Regions from separate parts of the Synechococcus sp. R6-5 genome, predicted to be linked through region 2. Evidence: predicted binding sites of a transcription regulator. Region 2 holds the regulator's gene; the other holds the start of a gene.
What was found. Region 2 encodes NtcA, which controls nitrogen genes in cyanobacteria. Its sites were predicted from a motif close to GTANCNNNNGNTAC; they were not measured.
Positions count from the first base shown of each region.

Region 1: a site for NtcA is predicted at 2,142-2,155, ahead of urtA (urea ABC transporter substrate-binding protein). Genes of this name have one in related genera too.

Region 1 is NZ_JANSHV010000006.1:49-4,006, forward strand. It holds gene NW818_RS00345 (S9 family peptidase) at 100-2,028, opposite strand; gene urtA (urea ABC transporter substrate-binding protein) at 2,412-3,686, shown strand; partial or broken gene NW818_RS00355 (ABC transporter permease subunit) at 3,791-3,958, shown strand, end outside.
Region 2 is NZ_JANSHV010000079.1:601-12,166, forward strand. It holds gene NW818_RS04860 (NAD(P)/FAD-dependent oxidoreductase) at 1-951, shown strand, start outside; gene treZ (malto-oligosyltrehalose trehalohydrolase) at 948-2,807, opposite strand; gene NW818_RS04870 (prolyl oligopeptidase family serine peptidase) at 2,924-4,987, shown strand; gene eno (phosphopyruvate hydratase) at 4,984-6,267, opposite strand; gene ntcA (global nitrogen regulator NtcA) at 6,506-7,180, opposite strand; gene NW818_RS04885 (M61 family metallopeptidase) at 7,462-9,282, shown strand; gene NW818_RS04890 (hypothetical protein) at 9,573-10,061, shown strand; gene NW818_RS04895 (Card1-like endonuclease domain-containing protein) at 10,102-10,494, shown strand; gene NW818_RS04900 (hypothetical protein) at 10,517-11,404, opposite strand.

The sequences.
Region 1 (3,958 bases), on a different contig from region 2:
ATCATAGAGGGGCTGCTCTGTCGCGACAGCGTTGTGGAGCAACAATGGGCCATAGATGGGACGGGATCCCTTTCTATTCGACCCATTGAGCAGTCATCATCAGGTGTCTAGGTTTTCGATCCGAACGGGCTCAAAAGGTTCTGCCAGCGGAAACCCCAGCACCTGGGCATAAAAGTAAAGCTCTGCCTCCAAAGCCCGTTTGATGTTGGCCGCCTGGCGAAAGCCGTGTTGCTCTCCCTCGAAAGGCACATAGGCCACTGGGATCCCTTTGGCCCGTAGGGCTGCCACCATCCTCTCCGCCTGATTGGGGGGCACGATGGCGTCTTCCAACCCTTGGAAGAAGATAACCGGACAATTGAGGCCCTCCAGGTGATGAATGGGGGAACGCTCCCGGTAGAGATCCCGCCGCTCTGGGTAGGGGCCAATGAGGCTGTCCAAGTAGCGAGACTCGAACTTGTGGGTCTCCTGGGCCAGGGCTTCTAGATCGCTCACCCCGTAGTAGCTGGCACCTGCTCGGAAGACGGCATGGAAGGTCAAGGCCGCCAACGTGGTATAGCCGCCAGCGCTGCCCCCTTGAATGAGCAGCCGTTCCCCATCCACCTTGCCCTGTTCTGCCAAAAATTGGGATCCGGCGATGCAATCTTCCACATCTACCAGGCCCCACCGGCCTTTGAGAGCATCCCGATAGGCCCGTCCGTAGCCGCTGCTGCCCCGGTAGTTCACATCCAAAACGGCAATCCCCCGACTGGTCCAGTATTGGATCCCCAGGTTGAGCACCGCTGCCGTCGCCCCGGTGGGCCCGCCGTGGCTTTTCACCAGCAGGGGTGGCTTTTCGCCAGTGGGAGCAACAAAGTCGCGGTTCTTGGGGGGATAGAAGAAAGCATAGGCCACTGCCTTGCCGCCACCGGTGGGAAAAACAATGGGCTCTGGGATCGACAGATAGTCGGGATCCACCGCCACGCTGCTGGAACGGGCCACCACCTCCACTTGGCTGGAGGGTAAGTCTAGGCAGACCAAGGCAGTGGCTTCCGTCGGGGATCCGGCCAGGAAAGCGGCTTTTTCCCCACTCACCTGCAAACCGCTGATCTGGGTGTAGGGCAAGGGGATCCCTGCCAACTGTCCTGAATGGGGATCCAGATAAGCCAGATGAGACAGCCCGTCTTGTTCATAACAGGCCAGGATGCGCCCATCGCCACAGAAGCCGTAGGTGCTCAGGCCAAACACCCACTGCGGCTCTCCAAACTCCGCTTCCATAGGGCAGAGGGGAATGGGGCCCTGGGGATCCCAGCGATAGAGGTTCCACCAGCCGCTGCAATCGGAAACAAAGTAGAGATCCCCTTGCGGTGACCACTGGGGCTGGAAGATCGACTCGGCAGGGCCACCGGCCAGCTTTTGAGGTTCTCCCAAGCTGCCGTCAGGGTTCACCTCAGACCGCCACAGCTCTGTGCCGTCCCAGGGCATTTGGGGGTGATCCCAGGTCAGCCATACCAAGGTCTGGCCGTCTGGACTGAGGCGCGGGCTGGCGTAGAAGTCGTGCCCAGAAGCCAAAATCTGCTGGGATCCACTTGCTAAGTCAATCGAGACAAGGCTGTTTTCCGGCTCTCCCTGGCGGCTGTGATCCTCCCGCACACAGAGGATGCGTCCACGCGCCCGATCCACCACCCCATCTGCATAGCGATAGGGGCCTGCTTCTGTCAGGGGCTGGGGATCTGAACCCGGCAGCAGGCGGTAGAGCCGTTGGTCAGCGAAGTTGCAAAAATACACTACCCCTGCCGACACCCAATAAGCTCCACCCCCATACTCATGCACTCGTGTCCGCACATTGAAAGGTGCCGGTGTCAGCTCCACCAGGATCCCGTCGGCAGAGCGCCGCATCAACACATTGCGCCCTTTTTCTTGCGGGCGGCCCTCCGTCCAGTAGAGATCCCCCTGATCCCAAACCATCTGTCCCAAGCGCAGGGATCCCGTCACCACCAGGTCAGCGGTAATCGGGGATCGCCAAGATCCATAGCCGGCCTGTTGCACCATAAGCTGTTAACTCTCAACTAATTCTCGACCCCAGAACCCCTATTATGCCGGCAGCAAGGGATCCCTGCCTTTGCCTACAGCCTGCGGGGAAAGGGCTCGGATTCTGGGAAAAGGTATCCCACGATACAATTCTCTCCGGGCCGAATGGGTTTGATGGAACACGTTAAGGCAACAGGGATGCACAACGCTTTCTCGACTGCAGGATTAGCCTTTCCCCTGTTGATGTTGGGAAGGCATTCGGTGAAAGCCTCAGCTGAGCGCAGTTGGGCAGGTTCAACACATGGGCGAGGTGATGAGCTAGGTGCTTCCCCCCGTTGGCCGGGCTGCTGCAACAACTGGACTTCTTAACACCCTTTGCACTCACTTCGTTTCGGAGATCACCGATGGCTCAATCTTTTAATCGTCGTCAAGTGCTGAAAATGGGCGCTCTGGCCGGAGCCGGGGCTGCCCTAGGGCCGCAGATCTGGGTGAAGCGGTCTGTGCCCGCCTACGCCCAGGGAGAGACCATTCGCGTTGGCATTTTGCACTCCCTCAGCGGCACCATGGCCATTTCGGAAACCAGCGTGGTGGATGCGGAAAAGCTGGCCATCAAAGAGATCAATGCCGCCGGTGGGGTTTTGGGCAAGCAGATCGAGCCGATTATCGAGGATGGGGCTTCCGATTGGCCAACCTTTGCCGAGAAAGCCACCAAATTGATCGATGTGGACAAGGTGGCAACGGTGTTTGGATGCTGGACTTCGGCCAGTCGCAAAGCCGTGTTGCCGGTGTTTGAATCCAAGCAGCACCTGCTCTGGTATCCCGTGCAGTACGAAGGACAAGAGTGCTCCAAAAACATCTTCTACACCGGCGCTGCCCCCAACCAGCAGATCGAGCCTTCGGTGGAATGGCTGCTCAAGAACAAGGGCAAAGAGTTCTTCCTGGTGGGATCCGACTACGTGTTCCCCCGCACGGCCAACACCATCATCAAGGCCCAGTTGGAAGCCCTGGGGGGCAAGGTGGTGGGTGAAGACTATCTGCCTTTGGGCAACACAGAAGTTACCCCCATCATCAGCAAGATCCGGGCCGCTCTTCCCAATGGCGGTGTGATCTACAACAGCTTGAACGGCGACAGCAACGTGGCCTTTTTCAAACAACTGGAAGGGGCAGGGCTGGGGCCGGATCGCTATCCTTCCATGTCCGTCAGCATTGCCGAAGAAGAGGTACAGGCCATCGGCCCCGAATTCTTGGAAGGGCACTTCGCCGCCTGGAACTACTTTATGACGGTGGATACGCCTGCCAACAAGAAGTTTGTGGAAGCTTTCAAGGCAGAATACGGCCAAAACCGCGTCACCAACGACCCGATGGAAGCCGCCTACATCATGGTTTACATCTGGAAGCAGGCAGTGGAAAAAGCGGGAACAGTGGAAATCGACGCCGTGCGGCAGGCAGCCTATGGCCAGACCTTTGATGCCCCAGAAGGCTTGGTAACCATGAACACCAATCACCACCTGACCAAGTATGTGCGGATCGGCCAGGTGCGCTCTGACGGTTTGTTTGATGTCATCTTTTCTACGGATGCCGTGGAGCCGCAGCCCTGGAACCAGTTTGTGGCAGAGACCAAGGGCTTTGCCTGCGATTGGTCAGATCCGGCCAAGGGCGGTCGCTACAAAGTCAGCTAGTCCTGGCCAGGGCTGGGATCCCTTGCCGTTTGGATAGGGTCGGGGATCCCGCTCTGCCGCTTAAGAAGCTTCCCCGGTCAAGTTGGAAGGAGGATCCCCTGCCCATGACCTTGCTCCTGGACAGCTTGTTCAACGGCATTAGCATTGGCACCGTCTTGCTAATAGCCGCCTTGGGCTTGGCCATTGTTTTCGGCCTCATGGGGGTCATCAACATGGCCCATGGGGAGCTGATGATGTTGGGGGCCTACACCACTTTTGTGGTTCAAAATGCC
Region 2 (11,566 bases):
GGGCACCGCTCGCCCATCGCGGCCCAGGCTCGCCAAGGGCAGCCGCCAGATAGCGTCTGTCTGGTGGTGGGATCCTGTGCCCAGGGGCTGCCCGACCAACCCACGGGAGATCTCTTCTACAGCTTTACCCCAGCCCAGAACGGCTACCAGCCCTTTTGGGAAGCTTTCCCTGCCCGCGATGGGCGCACCACCTATCTTTTTACCTACTGCGACCGGGATCCCCGGCGGCCTAGTCTAGAGCAGCTCTGGCGGGATTACTGCCGGCTGCTGCCAGCCTACCAGGGGGTGGAGCTGGCCCAGATCCGCTGGGTGCGCAAGCTGTGCGGCGTTTTTCCCGCTTACCGCCGTAGCCCTCTGCAACTGCCCTGGGATCGCCTGTTGGCAGTGGGGGACAGCAGTGGCAGCCAGTCTCCCCTCAGCTTTGGCGGCTTTGGGGCAATGCTGCGCCACCTGGATCGCCTACAGCAGGGGATCCACGAGGCCCTGGCGCAACGGCAGTTGAACCAGGCAGCCCTGGCCCTGCTGCAACCCTACCAGCCCAACTTGGCCGTGACCTGGCTATTTCAGAAGGCCATGATTCCCCCTCTGCAGAACAAAAGTTGGGATCCCGATAGCATTAACCGCTTGTTGAGCAGGGTGTTTGAGGCCATGTTTGCCGCCGGCCCCCAGGTGGTGAAGCCCTTTTTGCAGGATGTAGTGCAGTTCGGCGGCTTGGCCCAGGCCCTGTGGGGGGTGACGCGTCGGGATCCCAGCTTGGTAGCCAGACTTTTGCCTCGGTTGGGGTTGCCGGAGCTGGTGGCATGGGCGGGCCACTTTGGCGCCCTTGGCCTCTACGAGCTGCTGCAAAGGCTAACGGATCGCCCGGAGCCGGAAACCAACCCCCAGGACTACTTCTGGAGACGGCGCCGCGAGGCTTGGCGCTACGGCTGCGGCCGGGATTACCTCTTTTAGGGGTTCTGACCGTACACCGCCACCCCATAGGGCGGTACCTCCACAAGATCTCCTTGGCTTCCGGCGGGCAGAGAGGATCCCTTTCCCAACCACTGGGTCTCATGGCTGTCCAAAAGTTTTTCCCAGGTGCCGCTGGGCCATTGGGTATAGGTGACTGGCTGATCGGGGCTGAAATTGAAAAGGGCAAGCAAAGCCTGGGATCCCTGGCGGCGGTGCAGAGCTAGGCCAGAGTTGGAAAAGAGCTCCACTTCCACCCCGTCCCGCTCCAAGTGCTGGAGAGCCGGTTGGGTTTTGCGCAGCCGGATCAGGGCCTGGTACCACTTCCAGAGAACCTGGTGGTGACCGGCTTTTTTCAAGTCCCAATTGAGCTTGGAGCGCAGGAAAGTCTCCTCAGCTTGGGGATCCGGCGGCTCTCCCTGCCAGGCAAAGGCGCTGAACTCGCGGCGGCGTCCCTGTCGTACCGCTTCCACCAAATCGGGATCCCCGTGGCTGACAAAATACAGAAAGGGGGCCACCTCCCCGTATTCTTCCCCCATAAACAGCAGCGGCAGCATGGGGGCCAACAGCAGGGCAGCGGCAGCCAATTTGAGGCCCTCGAAAGAGGTGAGCTGGCTAAGGCGCTCTCCCAGCCTGCGGTTGCCCACCTGGTCGTGGTTTTGAATGCAGACAACAAATTGGGATCCTGACCGTCCGGCGGCGGAGTTGCCGTAACGCCTGGCGCGGTAGCGGGAGTATTGGCCGGAAAAGACGTAGCTTTCCCGGTAGGACTTGGCCAGTTGCTCCAATTGGCCAAAATCCTGGTAGTAGCCCACTGTTTCGCCGGTGAGCAGGGTGTGAACCGAGTGGTGAAAGTCGTCGCACCACTGGGCATCTAGCCCGTAGCCCCCTTGCTCTCGGGGGGTGATGAGGCGGACATCGTTGAGGTCGCTTTCGGCAATGAGAACCCTGGGCCGGCCAGTGCGAGCTTCTAGGGCATCCACCTGCTCTGCCAATTCCTGCAAGAAGGGGTAGGCGCTGAAGTCGTAGATGGCATGCACCGCGTCCAGCCGCAGCCCATCGAGATGAAACTCCTCCAGCCAGTACTCGGCGTTTTGTAGGAAAAACTCTCGCACGCCGTCAGAATAGCGGTCGTCGAAGTTGAGGGCATCCCCCCAAGGGGTGTGGTACTTGTCGGTGAAGTAGGGGCCAAAATCCCGCAGGTAGTTCCCCTCCGGCCCCAGGTGGTTGTAGACCACATCCAAGATGACGGCCAAACCCAGTTGGTGGCAGGCATTGACTAGGGCTTTGAAGCCTGCCGCTCCTCCATAGCTGGTCTGCACCGCGTAGGGGTAGACGCCGTCGTAGCCCCAGTTGCGCTCTCCTGGAAACTGGGCCACCGGCATCAGCTCCAGCACGTTTACCCCCAACTCCACCAATTCCGGCAGGCGAGGGATCAGAGCAGCAAAGGTGCCCTCGAGGGTAAAGGTGCCTACATGCAGCTCGTAGAGGATCCACTGAGACAGGGGGATCCCCTTCCACCCCTGATCCTGCCAGTCGAAGTGGGGATCCACCACCCGCGAGGGGCCATGAACGCCATGCGGTTGACAGCGGGAGGCCGGGTCTGGTCGCTCCACTACCCCTGCCTGGGTGTGCAGGCGGTAGAGGTAGTCCACTGGCCCAGGTGGGATCCCGTCCACCTCCCCCTGCCAATAGCCCTGCTCATCCCGCACTAGAGTAAAGCAACGTTGGACAGGGCTGAGCAGCTTCAGCTCCACCTGCTCAACCAAGGGCGCCCACACCGAGAAGTGATAGCAGCCTGAGCCCAGGGGATAGGCGCCCATCCGCCCGGCCTGGAAGAAAGGAGAAGCCTGCAACACAGAATCTATCCCGCAACTCGGCTTCCACTATAGCGAGCATGCCTGGCAAAGGCCGGAGAGTGGGTTTTTGGCTTCTCCTCTGCCATAGTGGAATGGGTCTCCAGCGATTAGGTCTTATGCTCAACTATCCCCCCAGCTATCCCGATCCCACCGTTGTCGACATCTACCACGGGCAGCCGGTGCCGGATCCCTACCGCTGGCTGGAGGATCTGGACTCAGAGCAGACGCGGGCCTGGATCGAAGCACAAAACCAACTCACCTTCGACTACCTGAGACAAATCCCGGCACGGCAACGGCTGCTGGAGCGCCTGACGCAGTTGTGGAACTACGAAAGATACAGCCAGCCCTTCAAAGAGGGCAACCGCTACTTCTATTTCAAGAACGACGGCCTGCAAAACCAAAGTGTTCTCTATACCCAAGAAAGCCTGGAGGCTGAGGCCAGGGTCTTGCTGGATCCCAACACCTTCTCCGAAGACGGTACGGTGGCTCTATCGGGCATTGCCATCAGCCGTGATGGGCGGTATCTGGCCTATGGCCTCTCCTGCTCCGGCTCCGATTGGCAAGAGTGGAAGGTGCGGGACATCGAAACCGGCGAGGATTTGCCGGATCACCTCCGCTGGGTCAAGTTTTCCGGGGCGAGCTGGACGCTGGACGGGCAGGGATTTTTCTACAGCCGCTACGACGAACCAGCCCCCGGCAGCGAATACGAAAGCGCCAACTACTTCCAGAAGCTCTACTACCACCGCCTGGGCACCTCCCAGTCAGAAGATGTTTTGGTCTATCACCGCCCCGACCAAAAAGAGTGGGGCTTTGCCGGCGGGGTTACTGAAGATGGGAATTACCTCATCATCTCCGTCTGGCGGGGCACGGATCCCAAAAACCTCATCTTCTACAAAGACTTGCGGGATCCCCAGTCTCCTGTAGTAGAGCTCATCCGCGAGTTTGAGGCCGAATACAGCTTCGTGGGCAACGACGGATCCCGCTTTTGGCTGTTGACGGACTGCCAAGCTCCTCGGCGGCGACTGGTGGCGATTGACTTGGAGCAGCCCGACCAGGTGCAGGAGGTGATCCCCGAGGCGGAGGAGACCCTGCAGGGGGTTAGCTTGATCAACAATCAGTTTGTGGCCTTCTACCTCAAAGACGCCCACACCCAGATCAAGACCTTTGCTTTAGACGGTAGCTACCTGGGGGAAATTCCGCTGCCCGGGCTGGGATCTGCCAGCGGCTTTGGCGGCAAGCGCTACGACACCGAGACCTTCTACACCTTCACCAGCTTCACCACCCCGCCCACCATCTACCGCTACGATTTCACCAGCGGCACCAGCACCCTGTTCCGTCAGCCCCAGGTGGATTTCAATCCCCAGGCCTACGAGGTGCAGCAGGTGTCTTACACCAGCAAAGACGGCACCCGCATCCCCATGTTTCTCGTCCACCGCCGTGGCCTGACTCGGACAGGGGATCACCCCACCCTGCTGTATGGCTACGGCGGCTTTGGCATCTCACTTACCCCCAGCTTTTCAGTGGGTCTGGTGGCCTGGCTGGAAATGGGCGGTGTCTATGCCCAGCCAAGTTTGCGCGGCGGCGGCGAGTACGGAGAAGAGTGGCACCAGGCGGGCACCAAGCTCAACAAGCAAAAGGTGTTCGACGACTTTATTGCCGCTGCCGAGTGGCTGATTGCCCATGGCTACACCAACCCCTCCCAGTTGGCCATCTCCGGTGGCAGCAATGGCGGCCTGTTGGTGGGGGCCTGCATGACCCAAAGGCCGGATCTGTTCGCGGCGGCTCTACCGGCGGTGGGGGTGATGGACATGCTGCGCTTTCATAAGTTCACCATCGGCTGGGCCTGGATCTCCGAGTACGGATCCCCGGAGAACCCGGAGGAATTCAAGGCCCTCTACGCCTATTCCCCTCTGCACAACCTCAAGCCCGGCACTGCCTATCCCGCCACCCTGATCACCACCGCAGATCACGACGACCGGGTGGTGCCCGCCCACAGCTTCAAGTTTGCCGCTGCCCTGCAGGCAGCCCAGGGGGGATCCCAGCCCATCCTCATCCGCATCGACACCAAGGCAGGGCACGGGGCCGGCAAGCCCACCAGCAAGCTGATTGAGGAAGCTGCCGACCGCTGGGCCTTTTTGGTGCAGGTGCTAGGGATCCCCTGGGACGGAACGGGAAGTTAGCGAGCTCTAGGACCCAGGCCCACCCGACCGGCATAAACTGCCGCTTCCCCCAGCTCGTCTTCGATGCGCAGCAGTTGGTTGTACTTGGCAATGCGCTCGCTGCGGCAGAGGGATCCGGTTTTGATCTGCCCGGCACGGGTGGCCACCGCCAAGTCGGCAATGGTGGTGTCTTCCGTCTCGCCAGAGCGGTGGCTGATGATGGTGCGAAAGCCGGCTTGAACTGCCAATTGGATGGCCGAGACGGTCTCCGTCAGGGTGCCGATTTGGTTGGGCTTGATCAAAATGGCGTTGGCGGCGGCGCTGTCGATACCCTTTTGCAGGCGGGTCAGGTTGGTTACAAACAGGTCATCTCCCACCAGCTGTACCCGGGATCCCAGTTGAGCGGTCATGGCTTGCCAACCGGCCCAGTCTTCTTCCGCTAGCCCATCTTCAATGGAAAGGATGGGATAGTTGGCCAGCAGTTGCTGGTAGTAAGCCACCATATCAGCCGCGCTGTGGGCTTTGCCCTCAAAGTGATATTGCCCATCCTGCAGCAGCTCGTTGGCGGCCACATCCAAGGCCAAGGCGATATCTGCTCCCGGTTTGTAGCCTGCCTGTTCAATAGCCGTCATCAGCAGATCCAAAGCCGCCGCATTGGAGTCGAGATCAGGAGCAAACCCCCCTTCATCCCCCACACCGGTGGACAGCCCCTTCTGCTGCAGCACTTGTTTTAGTACCGCAAACACCTCAGCCCCGTAGCGCAGCGCCTCGCGAAAGCTGGCCGCTCCAATGGGCACAAGCATAAATTCTTGAATATCGACGTTGTTGTCGGCGTGGGCGCCGCCGTTGAGCACGTTCATCAGCGGCACCGGCAGCAGGTTGGCAAAGGGCCCCCCCAGGTATTTGTAAAGAGGCAAGCCCACTGCTTCCGCAGCCGCTTTGGCTGTCGCCAGAGAAACTGCCAAAATAGCGTTGGCCCCCAGGCGGGACTTGTTGGGGGTGCCGTCCAGGTCGATCAGCAACTGGTCAATACGGGCTTGGTTGAGGGCATCTTCTCCCTGCAGCTCCGACTGGATGGGGCCAAGGATGTTTTCCACCGCCCTCAGCACACCCTTACCGCCGTAGCGTTTGGGATCCCCGTCCCGCAGCTCATGGGCCTCGAAGGTACCGGTCGAGGCACCGCTGGGAACCTGCGCCAAGCCCGTTGCTCCATTGGCTAGACCCACCAGGGCTTCTAGGGTGGGACGCCCTCGCGAGTCGAGGATCTCATGGGCGGTAATCCACTCGATGGCCGTTTCCACAGTTACACCTCAGCAATTGGCTAGATAGCTCTGGCCAAAGCCAGATCCCCCCATAGACTAGTAGATTCTTGCCCGGGATCCGGTCAGCTTCCAGAAAACTTTAAGTCTGTCCTTCGGGCACAGAGATTCTTCAAGGCTGCAGCAGTAGATTGAACATAGGCCGGCCAGAGCTTCAACTAGCCGTCGAGCGGGGTTTGCCTGGGCAAGGTGCTGCTCAGGAAGTGTTCTCCTCTTCCTTCTAGGCAAAGCGATGGCTCAGCCGCATCGGGTCGTGTACGGTGATCTTTTTCTTGTGAATGGAGATGTACTTCTTCTTGCGCAGCTCTCCCAACAGGCGGGTAATGGTGACGCGGGTTGAGCCAATGGCCTCGGCAATGGCCTGGTGAGACAGCTTGAGATCGATGGTGACCCCATCTGGGCCAGGCACCCCGAAATCGCGACAGAGAATCAACAAAAAGCTGACCAGACGGGATCCCATGTCGCGATGAGCCAGCGTCTCGATCATCATCTCCGTTTGCAAGATACGAGACGACAGGCTTTTAACCAGCAACATGGCCAGTTCGGCGTTCTCCTGTAGGGATTTCTCCACCTGCTCGATCGGCAGAGAGAGCAACTCAGTAGGCGTAAAAGCCACCGAGTGATAAAAGCGGTCGGAGCGCTGTCCCGTGATAAAGGAGAGCACGCCGAAGATGCTGTTTTCGCGTAGGAGGGCGACGGTGATTTCCTCCCCCATTTCGTAGACCCGCGAGAGCTTAACGGCTCCCTTCACCAAAAAGTAAACCCGCTCCGCCGGATCCCCTGGAAAAAAAATGGTCTTCCCGCGCTCAAACGTTTCGATAACCGGAGGATGGTGAGGGCCTCCCAATTGCTTGAAGGCTGTGATCAGAGATTTTTCCGCTACGGCCACCGCCATACTCATCAACCTTTTAAGGTCAGTTTATACCTAAGATCAACCTATTAAGATCAATCTAGAAGCATTAGGCTAGGTTGCAACCCCTTGACTTCAGAATCGATGATGATACCAAGATTTACCCTAAAGTAGAAGGTTCTGCCCAGGCATCTTTGTAGCACGTGCTACATTTTTGAGTCTCGTTTTTGCCCCAGAAAGGGATCCCCAACCGAAAGCAGGGGTTAGGATAAGAGCCATTGTCGCTGGGGGTTGCGTCGGCCCTTGGCGGTAGAGAGTGGAGTGGGTTGGAACATTCTATCTATCTATCTATGGGGATCCCAGAGGTTATCGTTGCTGCACCTTCTCAACTGAGCCGCCAGCATTTCACAGTGCGGATGCCGGATCCGGCCAATCACCTGCTGGAGGTGGAACTGCAGATCCAAGAGGTGGATCCAGAGGTGCCTTTGCGGCTGCGACTGCCGGTGTGGACGCCGGGATCCTACTTGGTGCGGGAGTATGCCCGTCATGTGCAGGAGTTTCAGGCGGCAACTGAGCAAGGGATCCCTTTGGCCTGGCGGAAGGTGGACAAGAACACCTGGCAGATCGATCCGCCGGGCTGTTCTGCCGTGAAGGTGTGCTACCGGGTCTATGCCTATGAGCTGACGGTGCGCACAAACCATCTGGATTTGACCCACGCCTATTTCAACGGGGCAGCGCTGTTTCTCTACGTGCCCGGTCGCGAGCGGGAACCCTACACTTTGACGGTGATCCCCCCCAAGCCGGATTGGCGCATCGCCACCAGTTTGCGGCCTTTGATCTCCTCTTCTGGGGATCCCGCTTCCGGCCAGTCTTTTGTGGCAGAGGACTATGACGAGCTGGTGGATAGCCCGGTGGAGGTGGGCCTGCATCGGATGCAATCGTTTGAGGTGGAAGGGATCCCGCATTACCTTGTGGTTTGGGGGTCGGGCACTCTGGATGTCGATCGGGCCGTTGCCGATGCCAAGGCCATTGTCGAAACCACAGCCGCATTTTTTGGTGGGCTACCCTATGACCGTTACTGGTTTATCGTGCATTTGTCGCCGGGAGGATTTGGTGGCCTTGAGCACAAGTACAGCACCACCCTTCTTTACTCTGGGCTAGAGCTGCATCAGCCAGAGTCCTATCGTCGGTTTTTGGCTCTGATGGCCCACGAGTTGTTTCATGCCTGGAATGTCAAGCGTCTGCGTCCTCTGGCATTGGAAAAGATCGATTACAACCAGGAAAATTATCTGGAATGTCTGTGGTTTTGTGAGGGGGCGACCAGCTATTACGAAAACGTCATCTTGTTGAGGGCAGGGATCCTCAGTGCCGGCGATTTCTTGAAGATTCTTTCCGAACAGATTGGTCGCTTACAGCGTACTCCGGGCCGGGCCGTGCAATCGCTGCGGGAATCCAGCTTCGACACCTGGATCAAACTCTACCGCCCCCACGAAAACACCCTCAACAGCCAGGTTTCTTATTACTTAAAGGGGGCTTTGGTCTGTTGGCTGCTGGATCTGCACATTCGCCACCTTTCCGGCGGTCAGGGATCCCTGGATACAGCTTTGCAGGATCTGTGGCAGCGCTTTGGTCGGTCAGAGAAGGGCTACAGCGACCAAGACTTGCGGGAGGCGTTTGAGCGGGCAGCTGGTGCCGATCTTGGCCGGTTTTTCGCAGCCTATGTGGAAGGCACGGAAGAGCTAGACTACAACACTTACCTACACCCCTTTGGCCTCACCCTTAAAGCCCACTTCAGCCGCCCCAACCCCATCCCATACCTGGGCCTCAATTTCAACGGCGAGGGCAATCGCATCAGCGTAGTAGAGATGGGATCCCCGGCGCAAAAAGCGGGCATCTGGGCCGGCGATGAGCTGGTGGCCCTGGATGGGTTCAAGGTGAGCGCCGCCAACCTGACAGAACGCTTGACAGCCTATCAGCCCCACCAGATCATTTGTTTGAGCGTTTTTCAAGCCGATCAGTTGAAACATTTCTGGATCCCGTTGGATCCCCCTCGGCCTGATGTCTATAGGTTGGAGGTATTGCCTGAGCTGACTCCTGCTCAAGAAGCCCTTCAGCAAGGCTGGCTGGGATCCCTCATTCGCACCTAGCTTCTCTGCGGTCAGGGGCAAGCCCCCTCCACTTGAAAATTCGCTCACCTCCCCCTAGCATGTTGAGACAAGCGGGTAGTCTAGTCAACTCAAGCCAAAGGTAACGACAACAAAGATCGGGACTAAATCCAATGGATTTAATTTTAGCTTTGTTAGTTGGAATAGCCATCGGCATCTTGATAGGAGTTAGGCTTAGGTCAGGGAGATGGAAGCGAGAAACTACAAAAGTTATCTCCTCATCTACAGGTATGTCTCAACGTGACAGGCATCCGAATGAACAGAGAACCATCTTGGCCAGCCGAGTGGAAAGAGCGGAAGACATTCATCAGGAACTACAGCCTAATCTTCAAAGGCTTGAGGTTCCTCGAGCGACAAATCAAGCAGTAAGTTGGGACTCACAAGAAGTTGCTGTTGTCAAAGCGCTTGAGGAAAGTTCCCAGGAAGTCATTGATCATATCAGCCGTGATAAGTTGAGGTTAGCTTTATTTCTGTGGTCTAAAGGAATAAGAATTAAAAGCTTGGAAACCAAGGAAGCAAGTAGGGTTGGTAGCAAACTGAACAGCAAGCTAAATCAGATATCCAACTTTATGGGAGATAGATATTATTCAATTAGAAAACTCTACAAGTCGATAAAGTCAAACATGAACGAAGGAGAGGCTTTCTCCCTGATTCTGAAAGACGAGCCAAACCAGGTAGTATCAGATAGTTGCCAACTTGCGAATATGCTCTGTAGTATCGCCTTCTTGGAGGAGTACCATTATTTGAAGTCTCCTAGCTAGATTTATTTTAGAAGCAAAGCCGAGCAGAGACCCAAATGCATTGAACTTTCTATCAGGAGGATGGCTGGAGCGATATGTCAAAGAAAAGCTAGTAAAGATTGCCAGTCAGCAAGGCAAAAAGATCAGTTTTTCTTACATCATGAATACTCAAGTTACTTTGCCGAATGGAAATGATTTTGAAATAGATTTATTCTTTTATGTCAATGATAAGTTTTACTGGGTAGAATCCAAAACGGGTGATTATCATGAAAGTATAGACAAGTACTCTAGGTTGGCTTCCAGGCTTGGTCTTCAGCAGAATCAGGCTTTTGTAGTCTTGACTGATGTTGATCAGGATAAGAAAATTAGCCTGTCTTCCAGTTATAAGCTGTCAGTAATCGGCGTTGACGATGTTGAGCCGACCTTTATCAAAATTCTGAAAAGTCATGTCTGAAAGAGCACCTGACAAAAGCTAGCTAGGCTACAATCTTGACAGCTTGTTCCATACACCACCAGGGATCCTCGGCAAAAGCCGGCATGGGAGTGCTGCCTGCCTTGCCCAGAATGGCCAGCCGGACTTCCCGATCCAGGCGGGATCCGGCCCCGTAGGGATCTTCTGAGGGAGGTTCCAGCCGTTGCCCCAGAGGGGGCATCACCATAATGCCTGGCTGCATGCTGGTGCTGCTGACCCAGATTTTGAAGCGATCCACCGCTACGTCTGTTCCTTCTGGCAGCTGCATCTGCAGCAGGTAGCGGGGGCCAGAGCCAATCAGCAGGCTCTCGTTGGGGCGTAAACGGGCAGGCAGATCTGGTTGATAGGGGTAAACCAAATCCACGCTGTACCGCCGCTCGTCAAAGACGGTGACATAAACATGCACTGGAGTGGGGGCTCTGTTTCTCAAGGCAATGGCCAGGTTGCGGCCTGCTTGGATTTGTACTTGTCCCTGGGGATCCCGCGGCAGGGGGCTCACTTCGGCAGGGGCAGAGCTGCTGGCCGGGGTTTCCAGTTGGAGAAATTCCACTTCCAAGATGCTGCTCAGCGCATCGCTGGCAGGTTGCAGGTTCAAAAGATTACCAAAAGCAGCCACGTGCTCCAACAGCCGCACCAGCTTGCGAGGCAGGGCCAGTAGCTTCTTCACCGGGATCCGGAAGGCCGCCAGAGCCACCTCTTCCCCCCGCCGGTAAAAGTGATAAGTGGCATCGGGCAACAGCTCTACCCGCAAGTCCGCTGCTTCCGGGTCTGTGTAGGTCAGAAGCGGTGAGGCCGGCAAGGCCGCCAGCAAATCGGCAACGGGCATTTGCACTTGACTGGGATCCGCACAGGTGAAAGCCACCCGCAACGGCTGGAATCGGATAGAGGACATGGGGAAAACCTGGAACGGAGTCTGCCGTATTCTCCTGCTCTGAGGTTGCCAGGCAAGCAAGCCAAGCTCTATATTACCTGCTCATTACCTGCTCAGTTCTCTCGACTGGGCTGTGGCCAAGTCAGCTCTCGGCCAACAGACTCCCAACAGGCCATAGCTCCG